2 regions of the Anaerotignum lactatifermentans genome follow, and region 2 is predicted to be linked to the other one. Evidence: predicted binding sites of a transcription regulator. Region 2 holds the regulator's gene; the other holds the start of a gene.

Region 1 (8,409 bases), on a different contig from region 2:
ACAGCCTTTTCTCTGATTTTTCCCAGAAAAAAATATACTTTTCCCACCAAAAAACAATGATTTTTAATAGTAATGTTTTTTATGTTTTGTCATTTTTCCATAATAAAGCCTTGTTTTTCATGGCTGTAAGTGATATATTTATTCTTATAAATCAATTTTTATGAGATTTTCATGAGAAATCATAAATTTTATCATAATTATTTTTATGATTTATTCGTTTTATCTATATAAAATGAACAAAAATGGTTTACCACTGCCGTATGCAAACGGCATGGAAATATGAGAAAGGGGTAGATACTATGAAAAAACAATGGAAAATCATTGGGGCTCTGGGACTCTCCCTCTCCCTTTTGATGAGCAGCACCGCTTTGGCTGCCCACCCGAAAGGATATTGGCCCTATCTGTCTGCGTTCAACAACGCAAAGACAGCCAACAATCAGGCACAGATGATCACAACCGGCAATAAACTGCTGCAGTATTATCAGAACCTGCCGCTGGACAGCGACGTCGCTTCCATCCGTTACAACGTCAACTACGCAAATTACCCGATTTATGAAAAACAGGGCAATTACACCAAAGCAAAAGAAGCTTTGCAGCAGGTAGCCACCAACGGGGCTTATCTGGGCTTTCATGACGCGGTGACCATGGCAAACGAACGTATGCGGAAAATTTCTCCCAATGCACAGGTTTACGCACTGACAAACACTTCCGCGCCTTACTATGGTGCGAAACATGAACCCAAAAACGGTACATTATACGGCCGTGTATGGACAGAACAGAATGACAGCGCCGCTCAGAACGAAGCCATCGTTTCTTTCTATATTGAAATGGGACAGAACGCAGCGGACTATGAACGTTTCATCGAGCCTTATGAAGGCGGCGACCATGTAATCCACATCGCTTGGAACTTCCCCGGCGAAGGCAGCACCGTAAGTGCCATCAACAGCGGCTCTTATGACAGCAACATCCAGCAGACACTCCAGTATCTGGCAACCATCGATGCCCCCGTTCTGCTGCGTATCGGCGGTGAAATGAACATCTGGACAACTGCTACCACAGGAGATGCTTTCAAAGCAGCTTATACCCGCATTGCAAAACAGGCAAGAACCATCTGCCCGAACGTGGCACTGGTATTCTCCACCAACTACACCTCTCCTTTCGGCGGCAGCATGGAACCTTACTTCCCTGACGCTTCTCTGGTAGACTGGGTAGGTACTTCCCTGTACAACAACAAATATCAGTTTGCTTCCAGCCCCACCAAAGGCGTGGACAACAACGAAATGTACTTCGGTATCGGTGATTACGCAGACCCTGTGAAAAACCTGAGCCATACAGCAGATTTGGCAAAGAAATACAACAAACCCATCATCATCACCGAAGGGGGCAGCGGTTATCTGTCCGGCTATGCGGATACAGCAACCTTCGCAGCAGACCGTATCCGCGAAGCATACACTTCACTGAACATGGTTTACCCTCAGGTAAAAGCCATCATCCACTTTGACCGCAGCGGCAGCGGCTATGATTATTCTCTGCAGAACAATGCTACCGTACAGGCAGCTTACAACAGCGCACTGAAATCCAATCCCACACTGATGTCCAGCCCCAGCCAGACAGTGACACAGTCCTTCAAGCCTCTGTCTCAGGTAACAGGCGCAAATGGCGTTGTAACACTGCGTGCATACTGTGATGTCATCGGTCAGACTGTCACCGTAACCTATTCCGTAGACGGCAAATGGGTCGGCACACAGAAAACCGTGCCTTACAACTGCCAGCTGGATACTTCCACACTGACAGCAGGCAACCATACTTTGAAAGTGGTATTCAACGCACCCAACGGCTACAGCCAGACACTGAATTATCAGCTGACAAAAGCAGCCAACGGCAGCGTATCTTTCAAACAGGCATAAATTTTCCGGCACATCAAAAGCCGAATACCCTTCGGGGCATCTTCATAAGATAAGAAAACAAAGAAAGCTGAAATCCTGCAAAGGATTCCAGCTTTCTTCTTTTTTGAAAGAAAAAAAGCACGGCACCTTTCGGTGCCGTGCCTGCTGATTATTTATCTCCTGCTGATGGGTTCCTCATCAGCCTTCAATGGCGATTCTGCCGTCATGTTCAACCTGAGGTGCTTCTTTTCTAGGCAGTGTCAGTGTCAAAACGCCGTCTTCATATTTTGCCTGTACATCGTCAGGTGTCATATGGTCACCTACATAGAAGGTACGGCGCATGGAGCCTGCGTAACGTTCCTGACGCAGATAAATGCCATCTTCTTCTTTCTTTTCTTCTTTTTTCGTAGCGGAAATGGTCAGGTAACCTTTATTCAGGTTAATCTGTACGTCTTCTTTTTTGAAGCCGGGCAAATTCATAACCACTTCATATTTGTCTTCTGTTCTTCTTACATCTGTCAGCATGACATCTTTTGCGTGTTTGCCGTACAAAGGATTCATTTTTGCGAAAAATTCTCTGTCGAAAGAGGTATCGGGCCAGTTTTCGTTGTCAAACAGGTTATCTCCAAAAAAGTTATGCATCATCATCATAAGTCATATCTCCCTTCATAAATGACATTTACATGTTTGAATCAGCACGGTCGGAGAATTCCGAAGGTGTTGTTGTTCTCTTTTCGGACGCGGGCACAGGTGCCTTTTTTCTTTTAGTACCTTTCCTTTGTTCGACTGTATCTTAGCACCATTTGTTAGCACTGTCAAGAGGTGAGTGATAATTTTTTTAAAAAAATTTTTGGCATGGGAAAAAGCTTGAAAAATCAAGCTTTTCCTGCCTTTCCCAATGCCATGAGGATATGAAGCAGTCTGCCATTGACGGAATCATCCTGCAAAATCACTTTATCGTCGGCAGCATGAAAGAGCGCATCGGCACATTCGCCGCAGATATCCGCCCCCAGCACTCGGCAACGGTGGAACAATTCCAGAATCACGTTCTGAAGCTGAGAAAAAGTCAGCGTACCCTGCTGCCAATTGGTATGTACCTGAGAAGGTGAAAGGATATCCTTATCAATGGACAGATAGACAGGCAAATCCTTGGGGAAACAGCTTTCCCAACGGTCGCCTTCCGCAATCTGGCTTTCCTCATAAGCCACCATACGGCTGCGGTAAGGCTCCGGCACAGCTGCCACCAGTTCCTTGTCAGCACCCAGCAGCACCACCTTTTGTACATAAGGATTTCCATCCAGCACCCCATTGACCCAACAGCCGCAGGACAGCAATTCCTGAAACAAAGGCGGCTGCATGTCCGGGTGATGGTCTGCCACAGCCAGCACAAAAGGCTCCCGCAGTTTTTCCGTCCACAGCTTCGTCATATAATGGTAATTACCGGAGTCTATGAAATGGATGGCTTCCGCGGAATACGGGGCAATCTTCCGGCGTAAGGCTTGTTCCCCTTCTTCGTCACAGTAGCAGTTGGTGCCCTGTATATCCCGGCAGTCAATCCAGTGCACATGAACCCCCCGGTAAAAACGCTCCTTCTCATAAATGCCTGTAAAATCCATAATGGTCACATCGGATTTCATCAAATCCCTTCTTTCTTTCCAAAAGGAAAAAGGAACCGTACCCCCAGGGGCATCTTCATAAGAAAACAAAGAAAGCCAAAATCCTTATGATGACAAAGGATTTTGGCTTTTTTTTATAAAGATTTTCGTTGTTATGTTTTCTCACGAAGATAGCCATCGCAATTCCCCTTAAGAAATCAAGGAAGCGAAAATCAATGTTTTCTTAAGGGGAATTTGCTTTGTACCGTTCCCCTTTGCCTGCCTTCAGCATACCACTAAGGAAAACAAAATACAAGATACCTTATACAAAAAACAATATCCATGAAAAAATTAGATGCTTTTTTCACAAAAAATGTTTCAAAATGAATTTTCATCGTGTAATTTTCCTTTTTGCCAATTTTCCGTTAAGAAAATAGATATTGTATTGTTTTTTGTGCATTTTGTGCATGAACTTCATATAATGACAGACGTAGTTTTTCCAGTCTATTCCAGAAAAGGAAGAAACTACACACAAGTTCGGAGAGGAGGTATTATTTTATGACAACATTTATAATCGGACTTGTACTTTTAATTGTTGGGGGTGCCGTATACGGAAAATTCGTAGAACACATTTTCCACCCCGACGACCGGCAGACACCTGCCGTACGGAAACAGGACGGTGTTGACTTTGTTCCCATGAGCAAATTCAAAAACGCCCTCATCAACCTGCTGAACATCGCAGGTACCGGCCCTATCTTTGGGCCCATTCAGGGCATTTTGTTCGGGCCCATCGCATTCATCACCATTCCCATCGGCTGCGTCATCAGTGGTGCAACCCATGACTACCTGAGTGGTATGATGTCTCTGCGTCAGGACGGCGCACAGATGCCCGGTATCGTTCGTAAATTCCTGGGCAACAAAACATTCCAGGTATACAACATCTTCCTGTGCATCCTGATGCTGCTGGTAGGTGCCGTATTTACCTACACACCCGGCGACTTGTTCGCAAACCAGATCGTTGGTATCGAAGGGGTCAACGTCTGGACATGGGTTATCTATGCTGTGATCCTGGCTTACTACCTGATCGCAACACTGTTCCCCATCGATAAAATCATCGGCAGAATCTACCCTATCTTCGGTGTCATCCTGATGCTGTCCGCAGTTGGCGTATTCTTCGGCATCTTCTTCAAGGGCTATGAACTGATGAACATTGACTTCTCCCATGGTCTGAGCGGTATCTTCAATGTATATCCTCTGTGGGATGCAGCCGGCAACACTGGCGCAGGCACACCTTTCATTCCTGTATTCTTCGTAACCGTTGCCTGCGGTATCACATCCGGTTTCCACTCCACACAGTGTACACTGATCGGCCGCAGCGTTACTTCCGAAAAAGAAGGTCGTTTCACATTCTACTGGATGATGATTCTGGAAGGTCTGATCGCTATGATCTGGGCTGCAGCTGCTATGGGTATCTATGACAAAGGCTCCGTCAGCGGCGCAACAGACGTTGTCGGCGAAGTTGCAAAAGACCTGCTGGGTCCCGTTGGTGGTCTGATCGCAATCCTGGGCGTTATCGTACTGCCTATCACTTCCGGTGATACAGCGCTGCGTTCCTGCCGTCTGATGGTTGCGGACTACCTGCACATCGATCAGAAAGAAAAAAGAAATCGTATCATGGTAACACTGGGTATCTTCATCCCCGTTATCGCAATTCTGATATTCGCAAAACTGAATGCAGAAGGCTTCAACATCCTGTGGAGATACTTCGCATGGGCTAACCAGACCATCGCTGTATTCGCCTTCGCAGCAATCACTGTTTACCTGTGTGCAAAGAAAGGCGCACCTAAATACGCGTTCCTCATCTCTCTGCTGCCTGGTACATTCTATATCTTCATCATTTCTTCCTTCCTGCTGAGCCAGTCCATCGGTTTTGGTCTGCCTCTGAACGTATCTTACGTCATCGCAGGTATCATCGCACTGCTGTACCTGATTCTGGTACCTCGCGCAGGGAAGAAATACGCAGCAAGCCATACAGAAGAATAAGATTCTGTATCCACTATATTAAGAAATTGTCAACAACGCGAAGGAAAACAGACTTCGCAAAAAACACTCTTATTAAAGAAAATAGCTGGAGTCCTGAAAGGATTCCAGCTATTTTTGTTTTCGAAAAAGTTTTCATTAAAAAGGAATATCGTCTTCCTCCATAACGGTGCCAGGTACCAAGTCTGCCAGATGTTTCAGAATATAAAGCTGAGCTTTGGGCGTATAAAGCACTGCTTCATAATCCCCCCGATAGCCATGGCGTTCCTCCATATAAATGCCCAAATCCATGCCTTCTCTGGTAGGGACTTTCCGCTTTCTGCCGTCATCTTTCGTCCTTGTCAGCAAAAAACCCCTTAGGGGCATCTTCATAAGAAAACAAAGAAATCTAAAATCCTTATCAGGACAAAGGATTTTAGATTTCTTATTTTATTAAAATTTTATTTGTTATGTTTTCTTATGAAGACAGCCGTCGCACTTCCCCTTAAGAAATCAAGGAAAAGAAAAATCAATGTTTTCTTAAGGGGAAGTTGCTTTCCTCCAGCCCTTTCGTAATGGCAGTAGGAGAAAGTCTGCCACAGTCCTTTCCCATCTGCTCCTCAATGGCTGAAACAAAGGCAGTGATGCCTGCCGCTTCCGGCAAGGGCAGGATACCGGAAAGCTGGTAAGGGGTGATGCGGAATTTCCCTCTTCGCTCCCGTTTGGGTCTGGGGGCAGGTGCAGGTCTGTCCTGTTCCAATAAATCCCGCAAACAGTGGGAAGCCTGTGTCAATGTCCGCAAAACGGCAGCATCTGCAAAAGCGCCTGTGAGGGGCAGTTCTTCCCCTGTCAAAGGATGCCGACCCTCTGCCAACGCCCGCAACTGCTGACAGATCTGTTCTTGTTTTTCCCGTTCCATATATGGGGCATCTTCATAAGAAAACAAAGAAAGCTGAAATCCTTATCATATAGAGGATTTCAGCTTTCTTATTTCTAATGAGATTTTATTGGATATGTTTTCTTATGAAGACAGCCATCGCAATTCCCCTTAAGAAATCAAGGAAGAAGAAAACCAATGTTTTCTTAAGGGGAAGTTGCTTTATCTCTCCCCTTTTTTCAGCCGTTCCAAAATCTCCTCATCGGCAGGGCAGAAATCAAATTTCCCGATTTCCGCCGGCGTAATCCACTGCAAGTCCACATGCTCCAGTTTCTTGGGAACGCCTGCGGCAATTCTGGCGTGAAACAGTGTCAGATGCACCGTCAGGTCAGGGTATTCGTGGGTCACTTCCATGAACACATCCCCTACGGAAAGGGTGATGTCCAGTTCTTCCCGACATTCCCGGATGAGGGCATCTTCCTTTGTTTCTCCCGGCTCCACTTTGCCGCCTACAAATTCCCACAGCAGTCCCCTTGCCTTATGGGCAGGACGTTGGCAAATCAAAAAACGGTCGCCGTCCCAAATGAGCGCCGCTACCACTTCTGTCATATGTTTCTCCTCCGTTCTCTGTGAATCTGCTTCCATTGTACGGCAAAATCCGCCGCAAATCCAGAAAAAGCACGAAATCTCTAAGGGCATCTTCATAAGAAAACAAAGAAAGCCGAAATCCTTGTCCGATTAGAGGATTTCAGCTTTCTGATTTTACTGCGATTTGATGGGATATGTTTTCAAGAAGCCCCTTTCAGCCTGCGTGCTTTGCTCATTTATGATGTGGTGTAAAGTAATATGTTTTTTCTTCCGCTGCCCAGTGCCCCTCTACGCCGAAAACGTCGTTGAGAAGTCCACTTTGGAACAGTTCCTCTGGCTGCTGCACCGCCAAAAGCCGTCCTTTTTCCATAACAGCAATGCGGTGGCTATAAGTCAGGGCATGGGCAAGGTCATGAAGCACCATGACGATGGTTTTGCCCTCGCGGTTCAGTCTGCGGATGAGTTCCAATATCTCAAACTGCTTGCCGATATCCAGATAAGTGGTAGGCTCATCCAAGTAAATCAAATCTGTATCCTGAGCAATGACCATAGCCAGATAGGCTTTCTGCCGCTCGCCGCCAGAAAGGGAACGCAAATCCCGATGGCGCATATCTGCCACCCCTGCCAGTTCCATGGCTTCCGCCACTTTTTCTTTATCCTCTTTGCCGGGTCGTCTGGACAATCCCAGATAAGGGAATCTGCCGTGGAGCACCAGCTGCTCCACAGGAATCCCCGGAATACTGCGGCTCTGGGGCAGGAGTGCCGCCTGTTTTGCCATCTCTTTCTGGGAAAAATCATCTAATTTTCTGCCAAAGAGCATGATTTCTCCTGCCATCAAAGGCAGTTGTCTGGCGGCAGCCTTCAGCAACGTGGATTTGCCGCAGCCATTTGGTCCTGCCAATGTGAGGATTTCCCCTCTTTTCACGTCCAAGGTGATATCCTCCAATATTTTTTTGCTGGCATAGCCTGTAGCAACGTTGGAAAATGTCAGTACGGATTCAGTCATAGATTTTCCCCCTTCCGCCTTTCAGAAGCAGGAACAGGAAGAAGGGTCCGCCCAGCAGTGCCAGTATGATGCCCACAGGCAATTCAAAGGGCGCAAATACCCATTTGCCTAAAGCGTCGCAGACCAGCGCAAAAACCGCTCCCAACAGTGCCGCGCAGGGAATGACCAGACGGTTATCACCGCCGGCAAATCTGCGGCAAATATGGGGCACAATGAGCCCGATGAAACCCAGCAGCCCCGCGAAACTAACGGCAGAGCCTGCCAGCAAAGACGCAATGACGATGAACAAAAACCGTACCACCACCACACGCATCCCAAGGCTGGCAGCGATTTCTTCCCCCAGAGAAAGGACATTCAGGTCATAGCTGAACACCAACGCCAGCACCAAACCGATGACGATAAGCACCACTGCCGGTTTCAGCGCTGTCATGGTGACGC
Region 2 (8,409 bases):
GGTTTTATACCGCTCTGTTTTTCGTTTACAGATAAGACCGCAGTTTCTTTTTGTCCAGAATGCGGATACCGCCCCGGAAGGTTTCCACAATGCCTTCCTCGGCAAAATACTTAATCATACGGGTGACCACTTCTCTGGCGGTGCCCATGTACTTGGCAATCTGTTCTTGTGTCATATGGATTTCATCAGACTTTGTTTTTGCCATTTCGTCTGTCAGGAAGATTGCCAGTCGTTTGTCCATGGCCATGAAAAGGATTTGCTGCATGGCCCACATAACGTCGGAAAAACGGTCTGCTGCCATATGATAGCTGCATGCTTCTACATAGATATTTTCTGTAATCAGCTTATGAAAAGCGGAAGCGCTGACGGTGAGGATTTCTGACTTTTCCACCGTATCCACGGAAACGTCAAAAGTGATGGCGTCCAATACGCAGGAAGCGGAAAGGATGCAGATATCCCCGGGGTAGAGGCGGTAAAGGGTAACTTCCCGCCCATCTTCAGAAAGCAGATATGCCCGCAGCTGCCCAGATTTGATGTAAAGCAGACCAGCGCATTCTTCGATGCCGTTGTGCAGGTTGACCCCTTTGGGATAGGTAGCCAGTGTGGCACTGCGGCAGAGCATGTCTTTCTGATCTTCTGTCAGATGCTCCCAGAAAGAAAAATTTTCTGCAAATATGGTTTCATAGTCTCGTGTCATATTGATTTCACCGCTTTCGGATTGATTATCTTCAGTGTAACAAGCAATTTCTTTTTTTGCAAGAAAAAAGGCTCTCATTATTGAGAGCCTTTTCATGTTCGATGTTTCTGCATCGAGTAAGGGGAGGGGTATGTTCTATGTTTACAAATAATTTGGAAATTAGCTTTTGGGAAGGGGTGCCTGAGGCAACTCGGGGAAATCACCTCAGGCGGGAAGTAAAAGGGGGCGTCCTTTTGACTTCTCCTATAGTATATCGGGAAAATGTGTCCAATTTGTGAATAGAAACTTACAGCTAACTTAAGGAATTTGAAAGAACCTTTTTCGAAAAGCGAAAAAACTGCAAAACATGTGCGAAAATGCTGGAAAAACAACAAAAATTACAGCATGTCAGACAACAAAAAAGGAATTGGCGGATTTTTAAAGTGTGACATACAATTTGCACGGGAATATCCCTTTAAAATGGTAGGGTTTTCTGATAATATGCAAGAAATTTTGGAAAAATGAATATTTTTATTTACATGGCATAAAGATTCTGTTAAGATTCTATATAAGAAAAGATAATGGAACGATAAGAGGAGGAAATGCTTATATGACAGAAGTGCTGCACCATTTGATGAGAGAACTGATTGAATATTCCATCATTTTGCTGGAATTGATTGGCGTACTGGTATTGCTGGCAGGCGCCCTGCGCGCTACCATGAACTATATCAAGGGAGATCCCCATACCCGCGTGAAACTGTGCCGTGCTATGGCTATGGCGCTGGAATTCAAGCTGGGCGGCGAAATCCTGCGGACAGTTATCGTACGTGAGTTTTCTGAAATCGCATTGGTTGGCTGCATCATTGTTTTAAGAGCAGGTTTGTCCTTCCTGATCCACTGGGCAATCCGTACAGAGGAAAAAGACCAGGCGGAAGAAAAGCTGGAAGAATGCAATGTGGAAGTGCTGGACAAGGAAAAACGGGAAAAAGTGGCTCCCCGCTGGCGCTCCATCAAAGAAGTGATTTAAGATACAATTTCCTTCAATCCTAAATAAATAATGCGAAACACAAAAGCACCTGACAGATTTTCTGTCAGGTGCTTTTGCATAATTCGTGATTAAAATTCAAATCCTTGCATTTTATCCAGATATTTTTCTCCAATGAGTTCATCATAAGTCAGATAACGATGGAGTTTCTGGAGTTCTTCATGTTCTTCCGCTGTGGTTCCAGGTGTATAGAGATTGTAATAAGGACTCATAACAGGGCAGGTTTCGTATACATGAAGCAGGAAATTGGTCTGCAGGCAAGCAGGTGCGTTGATGTAATCGCAGAGCAGTGCCGGCAGCAGATAAGGAGAAACCTGCTGGTCTTCCGCACGATAGTCGTTGCCGGTGTCGTAGTTGGCAAACATCACATAAGGTGTGCAGAACATGGTGTATTTTTCTTCGTCTGTCCATTCTGCAGCTTTATCCGCATGGATGGTGCCTGTGGACGTGTAAGGTGTGAAATTATCCCCCAGTGTAGGCAGGTGGTCGCCGTACCAGAGCAGTACTGTGGGTTTTTCTCTCTGCATGATGTAATCATAGAGCATACCCAGTGCCGCATCGGAATCGCTGACACCTTTTGCATAGTTCTGAAGGGAAATCACTTCCTGTTCAGACAGGTTATCCCCGCTGACTTTAATGTCCCAGTCAGAAGAATCAAATTTATCTGTATACAGACTATGGTTTTCCATAGTGATGGCAGTCAGATACAGACCTGTTTCGTGGGGCTGTTCCAGCTGATAAATGATTTCTTCTGCAATGGTCTGGTCAGTGATATAAGGACCGCTGTTCCAATGGAGTTCTGCGTGCATGTCGTTTTCACCCAGAAAATCATCATAGCCCATGAGTGGATAAGCCCGGTCACGTTCATAGAATGTTTTCTGGTAGGTATGAACGCCCAAAGTGTCGTATCCCAGACTTTTGAACAGCTGTGCGTAAGCGAATGTTTTTTCCTTTAAATACTGCTGATAAGGCATATTGCCGGAGGGCAGTGTGCTGGTGGACATGCCGGATTGGATTTCAAATTCCGGTCGGATGGTGCCGCCGCCAAAGGTACAGGATACCATTTCGCCGCTGGGATGTTCTGCCGCAATGGCGCGGTAATTTTTCAGCGGATCATCAGAGAAGGTCACGCCTTCCAGTTTGGTCGGGTCCCAAAAGGCTTCAGACAGTACCACGATGACGTCAGGATTTTCAAAGTCAGAAGTATCTTCTTCCCTAGTGGGAACAAAGGGCGCGAACATCTCTGCCATGACTTCTTCGCTGTAATCCTGAGGCATCAGTGTGTCAACGGTGCCGAAGTTTAAAGCAAAGCCGGTCAAAAAGCCGTAGTTGTCGTAAATATAATCCTGATCGGTTTCTTCGTTGACAACGATACCGAAAAGGGGTTCATAGCATCCCCGCACCGTTGTGTTGGTGACAAATACCACCAGAAGGGCTGCCAGTACCGGAACCCCTACAAAATGCACTTTGCTGCGGATGGGCAGCATGGGGCGGGTCATATGCAGGAACAGCCAGTAAAGGATGGTCACCGCAAAAAGCAGGATATACTGCCATGGGAATGAAATGGAGCCTAAAAACTCCGTAAAGCTGCCTGCGTTCTGTGCCAGTGTCAAATCCCAAGGATAAAAATGATCCTGTAAAATGATGGATTTGAAGTGGTCAATGAGGGGCAGCAGGATAAACAAAAATCCTGTGATGCCTGCGGCTGTGGAAAAGCGGCGGAACAGGAACACAAAAGTGAAGTATACGCCGTAAACCAGAAGCAGCCCCAGCAGAAAGGCGCCTGTCTGTGCTGTGATGAGTGCAGACAGCATGGAACGGGAGCCAAAAGAAATGTAGTTCGCCACGAGGGTCATATAAATAGGAAACACAAGGGTCAGTATCCATAATATGGCTCTGGGCAATGGGGCGGAATGGAAAAATTTCCGCAGTTTTTTCGATTGTTTGGAAAATGTTTTCATTGGGTCAATGCCTTCTTTCTTTTCAATTACCCCGAGGTTTTATTTTATCATGACAATGGCGTATTTTCAACGCTGGCAGGGGAAATGAGAAGAATTTTATTTTCTGTCAGGGGTGATTTCCAGAGGGGTGATGCGGTCTTTTTCTGTAATGGGACGCAGTACACGGCAGGGATTTCCGGCAGCAAGGACTCCTCTTGGAATGTCGTGGGTTACCACACTGCCCGCACCGATGACGCTGCCAGCACCGATGGTGACACCGCCGCAGACAGTAGCGTTGGCACCAATCCAGACGTCATCTTCCAGTGTGATGGGGGCAGAAGTGCCGATGCATTCTCCTCTCTGGGCAGCATCCATGGCATGTCCCGCGCAGGTAAGGCAGACACCGGGACCGATGAAGGCATTTGCGCCGATATGCACAGGAGAAGTATCCAGAATGACGCAGTTGTAATTGATGATGGTCAGACCGTGGGTGTGGATGTGGAAGCCGTAATCACAGCGGAAAGACGGCTCGATAAATGTCAGGGGGTGGCAGGTGCCGAAAAGCTGTTGTAAGATTTCTGCCCGTCTTTCTGTTTCCGTAGGGGAAGTCTGGTTGTATTCCCAGCAAAGGGTTTTTGCTTTTGTTTGTAAGTGGTTGGGCATGTCGGTGTGGCGTGTGCAGTAGCCTTCCGGCAGTCCCATGATTTTCAAAATATCCATATGAGATGTCCTTTCTTTTGTTGAAATCAGATTTCCTAAGGATAAAATGTATCACATTTTCTGGCAGTACGCAATGGAGGAAAAAGGAGAATCTTGCGCGGATATTGCCGGATATGGTACACTGTTTGGAGAGAGAAGGAGGGGATTTTATGAGGGAAACAGGAATCTACATTCATATTCCTTTTTGTGTGCAGAAATGTCTGTACTGCGATTTTCCGTCTTTTGGCGGACAGGAAAAGGAATATGAGCGGTATACAGCGGCTTTGTGCCGAGAAATTGAAGCCAAGAGCCATCTGGCAAAGGATTGGAAAATCAAGACTGTGTTTTTTGGCGGCGGTACGCCTACGGTGCTTTCTGCCCAGCAGATGAAGCGGATTTTGGATACCGTTTTTCAATGTTTCGATGTGGAAGCGGATGCAGAAATCACCACCGAAGCCAATCCTGGTACATTGAGTCTGGAAAAATGTGTTGATTTGCGTCAAATGGGATTCAATCGCCTGAGCATGGGCGTGCAGGCGTGGCAGGATGAACTGCTGGAGAGATTAGGCAGAATCCATACCCGTCAGCAGTTTTTGAAAAACTTTGCCAGCGCCAGAGAAGCAGGTTTTGACAATATTAATGTAGATTTGATGTTTGCCCTGCCGGAACAGACCTTGGGTCAGTGGGAAGAAACCCTTTCGGAAATCACTGCATTGCAGCCGGAGCATATTTCTGCTTACAGCCTCATTATAGAAGAAGGAACACCTTTTTATGATTTGTATGAAAAGGAAGTCTATCAGGAAACGGATGAGGAACTGGACAGAGCTATGTATCACACAGCGGTACAGATTTTGGCGGAGGAAGATTATCATCAGTATGAAATCTCCAATTTTGCCAAAGATGGCAAAGAAAGCCGCCATAACCGCATTTACTGGCAGGATGAGGGGTATCTGGGCTTTGGTCTGGGTGCACATTCCTATTGGGCAGGAAAACGGTTCCACAATCCCTATGATTTGCATACTTATATGGAGCAGGCAGAAAACGGCAATGTTTCCATGGAGGATGTGGAAGAACTTTCTTTGGCAGACCAGTACAGCGAGTTTATGTTCATGGGGCTGCGTTTGACTGAAGGCATTGAGAAAAAACGATTTGCTGAGCGTTTTGGCATGGACATGGAAGATGTTTACGGTGTAGAAGTTGAAAAATGCAAAGAAGAAGGTCTGCTGGAGGAAAAGGACGGATGGCTCCGCCTGACAGAGAGAGGACTGGATTTAAGCAATCAGGTTTTCATGGAATTTCTCAAAGAAGATGCCTGAAAAACCCCAGAAAACCAAAAGAAAATACGAAATATAAAATTCAAAAAAAGTTCATAATTTTTTTCTCATTAGCACTTGACATTGCCGGTGGCAAGTGCTATCTTTATTACATGAGTTAGCACTCATAGCAAGTGAGTGCTAACAAAAGACAAATTTCCATAGAAGTGCGTCCAAATGAAAATGGACAGAAACAGAAATTTACTTCAAAAAAACGGAAATTTACTTCACTATTGAGGAGGCGAAAGGCTATGTCGTTGAACGAGAGAAAAATTCAAATCTTACAGGCGATTATCAATGACTATATCGAAACGGCGGAGCCTGTCGGTTCCAGAACCATCGCCAAAAAATATAATCTGGGCATCAGTTCAGCCACCATTCGTAATGAAATGAGCGATTTGGAAGAAATGGGCTTCATCCTACAGCCCCATGCTTCTTCCGGCAGAATTCCATCAGACATGGGCTACCGTTTATATGTAGACCACCTGATGCAGAAAAAAGAACTGGGACCCGAGGAACAGCGGTATCTGCAAAATGTCATCACCAGAAACGTGGGACAGATTGACTACCTGCTGGAGGAAACGGCAAAGGCTCTTTCCGCACTGACCAATTACACCACCATCATTTCAGAGCCAGTGAGTCAGCGCACACGCATCAAACAGATTCGTCTGCTGCCCCTGGACAGCGTTTCGGTGCTGCTGGTTATTGTAACGGAAGATAATTTCATCAAAAATCATGTGATTCAGATGGGCACGGTTCCTGAGGAAGATAAGATCTTCACCATGGGCATGCGGCTGAATCAGGTGTTGCAGGGATATTCCCTACATGATATAGATGCAAGCGTCATCAACCGTTTGCAGACAGAACTCCATGAATACCGACAGATTCTGCCGCATATCTTATCGGCAATCGAAAGTACCATGCGTTCTGCGGAAAAGGTACAGGTTCACATGAGCGGCACCAAAAACATTCTGGCTTGTCCTGAGTTTTCTGATATCCAGAAAGCCAAGTCCCTGTTTCAGGCATTGGAAGAAAAGGATGTGCTGGTGACCCTCCTGCAGGGCAGTGCCGATACCAATGACATGCAGATTCTCATCGGCAGCGAAAACAGCGTGCAGTGCATGAAGGATTGCAGCGTCATTACGGCAACCTACAAAATGAGCGACGAAACCCGCGGTACCATCGGTATCGTAGGACCCACCCGAATGGATTATTCTCAGGTGGTATCCGTCCTCAACGGTATGGTTACCAATATGGAAAAAGTATTGAAAAATCTGTCGAAAGGCAATAAAAATACCTAGAGAAAAGAGGAGCAGATGTGGAAGATAAGGATTTAAGAGAAGAAAATCTGCAGGAAGAAGCCGCCAAAATGCAGGCGGAAGCAGAAGTGACAGAAGCTGTGGAAGCGGAAGTGGTTGATGAAACCGAAGCGAAAATGGCAGAGCTGGAACAGAAAGCTGCAGATTATCTGGATAAATATCAAAGATGTCTGGCGGAGTTCGATAACTTCAGAAAACGGACTTCCAAAGAAAAAGCAAGCATGTATGACGACGGTGTGAGAGATACCGTGGAAAAACTGCTGGCAGTGGTGGACAATCTGGAACGTGCCGTTGCGGCGCAGGAAGGAAAAGACACCGAAGATGCCTTTTTCAAAGGCGTGCAAATGACTTTGAAGCAGTTCCAGGAAATTCTCCATGGCATGGGTGTTGAGGAAATCAAAGCCCTGGGCGAAAAATTCGACCCCAATTTCCATGCGGCTGTAGCGCATGAAGATGATGATGCTTACGGCGAAAACGAAATCATTCTGGAAATGCTGAAAGGTTATAAATATAAAGATAAAGTCATCCGTCACAGCATGGTGAAGGTGGCAAACTAAAACTGAAATTTTGATTTGACAATTTAGGAGGAAATAGATTATGGGTAAAATTATTGGTATTGACTTAGGTACAACAAACTCTTGTGTAGCAGTAATGGAAGGCGGTCAGCCTGTTGTTATCGTTAACAGCGACGGTGCAAGAACAACTCCTTCCGTAGTTGGTTTTGCGAAAAACGGCGAAAGACTGATTGGTGAAACAGCAAAACGTCAGGCAATCACAAACCCCGACAACACCATCAGCTCCATCAAACGTCACATGGGTGAAAACTATAAAGTAAACATCGAAGGCAAAGCTTATTCTCCTCAGGAAATTTCCGCAATGGTACTGCAGAAACTGAAAGCTGATGCAGAAAGCTATCTGGGCGAAACTGTTTCTGAAGCAGTTATCACAGTTCCCGCATATTTCAACGACGCACAGCGTCAGGCAACAAAAGACGCTGGCCGTATCGCAGGTCTGGATGTAAAACGTATCATCAACGAACCCACATCCGCAGCACTGGCTTATGGTCTGGATAACGAAAGCGAACAGAAAATCATGGTTTACGACCTGGGCGGCGGTACATTCGACGTATCCATCATCGAAATCGGCGGCGGCGTAATCGAAGTACTGTCCACAAACGGTAACACACACCTGGGCGGCGATGACTTCGACCAGAGAATCATCGATTACTTGGTAGCTGAATTCAAGAAAGCAGAAGGCATGGATCTGTCCAAAGACAAAATGGCTATGCAGCGTCTGAAAGAAGCAGCTGAAAAAGCGAAAAAAGAACTGTCTACTGTAACAACAACAAACATCAACCTGCCTTTCATCACAATGAACCAGGATGGTCCGAAACATCTGGATGTCACACTGTCCAGAG

What was found. Region 2 encodes HrcA, which represses chaperone genes, less so after heat shock. Its sites were predicted from a motif close to TGTTAGCACTCNNNNNNNNNGAGTGCTAACA; they were not measured.
Region 1: INF29_RS01810 (Hsp20/alpha crystallin family protein) is a predicted target of HrcA. The motif match lies at 2,691-2,721, and genes of this name have one in related genera.

Annotation. Positions count from the first base shown of each region.
Region 1 covers NZ_JADCKK010000004.1:33,047-41,455, forward strand. Annotated here, with positions in the region: gene INF29_RS01805 (Ig-like domain-containing protein) at 300-1,907, shown strand; gene INF29_RS01810 (Hsp20/alpha crystallin family protein) at 2,085-2,534, opposite strand; gene INF29_RS01815 (arginase family protein) at 2,762-3,523, opposite strand; gene INF29_RS01820 (carbon starvation CstA family protein) at 4,040-5,524, shown strand; gene INF29_RS01825 (hypothetical protein) at 5,660-5,869, opposite strand; gene INF29_RS01830 (hypothetical protein) at 6,030-6,419, opposite strand; gene INF29_RS01835 ((deoxy)nucleoside triphosphate pyrophosphohydrolase) at 6,600-6,986, opposite strand; gene INF29_RS01840 (ABC transporter ATP-binding protein) at 7,198-7,971, opposite strand; gene INF29_RS01845 (FecCD family ABC transporter permease) at 7,964-8,409, opposite strand, start outside.
Region 2 covers NZ_JADCKK010000034.1:14,220-22,628, reverse strand. Annotated here, with positions in the region: gene INF29_RS09340 (Crp/Fnr family transcriptional regulator) at 26-697, opposite strand; gene INF29_RS09335 (DUF1622 domain-containing protein) at 1,287-1,703, shown strand; gene INF29_RS09330 (LTA synthase family protein) at 1,793-3,682, opposite strand; gene INF29_RS09325 (sugar O-acetyltransferase) at 3,779-4,381, opposite strand; gene hemW (radical SAM family heme chaperone HemW) at 4,531-5,676, shown strand; gene hrcA (heat-inducible transcriptional repressor HrcA) at 5,925-6,974, shown strand; gene grpE (nucleotide exchange factor GrpE) at 6,992-7,549, shown strand; gene dnaK (molecular chaperone DnaK) at 7,590-8,409, shown strand, end outside.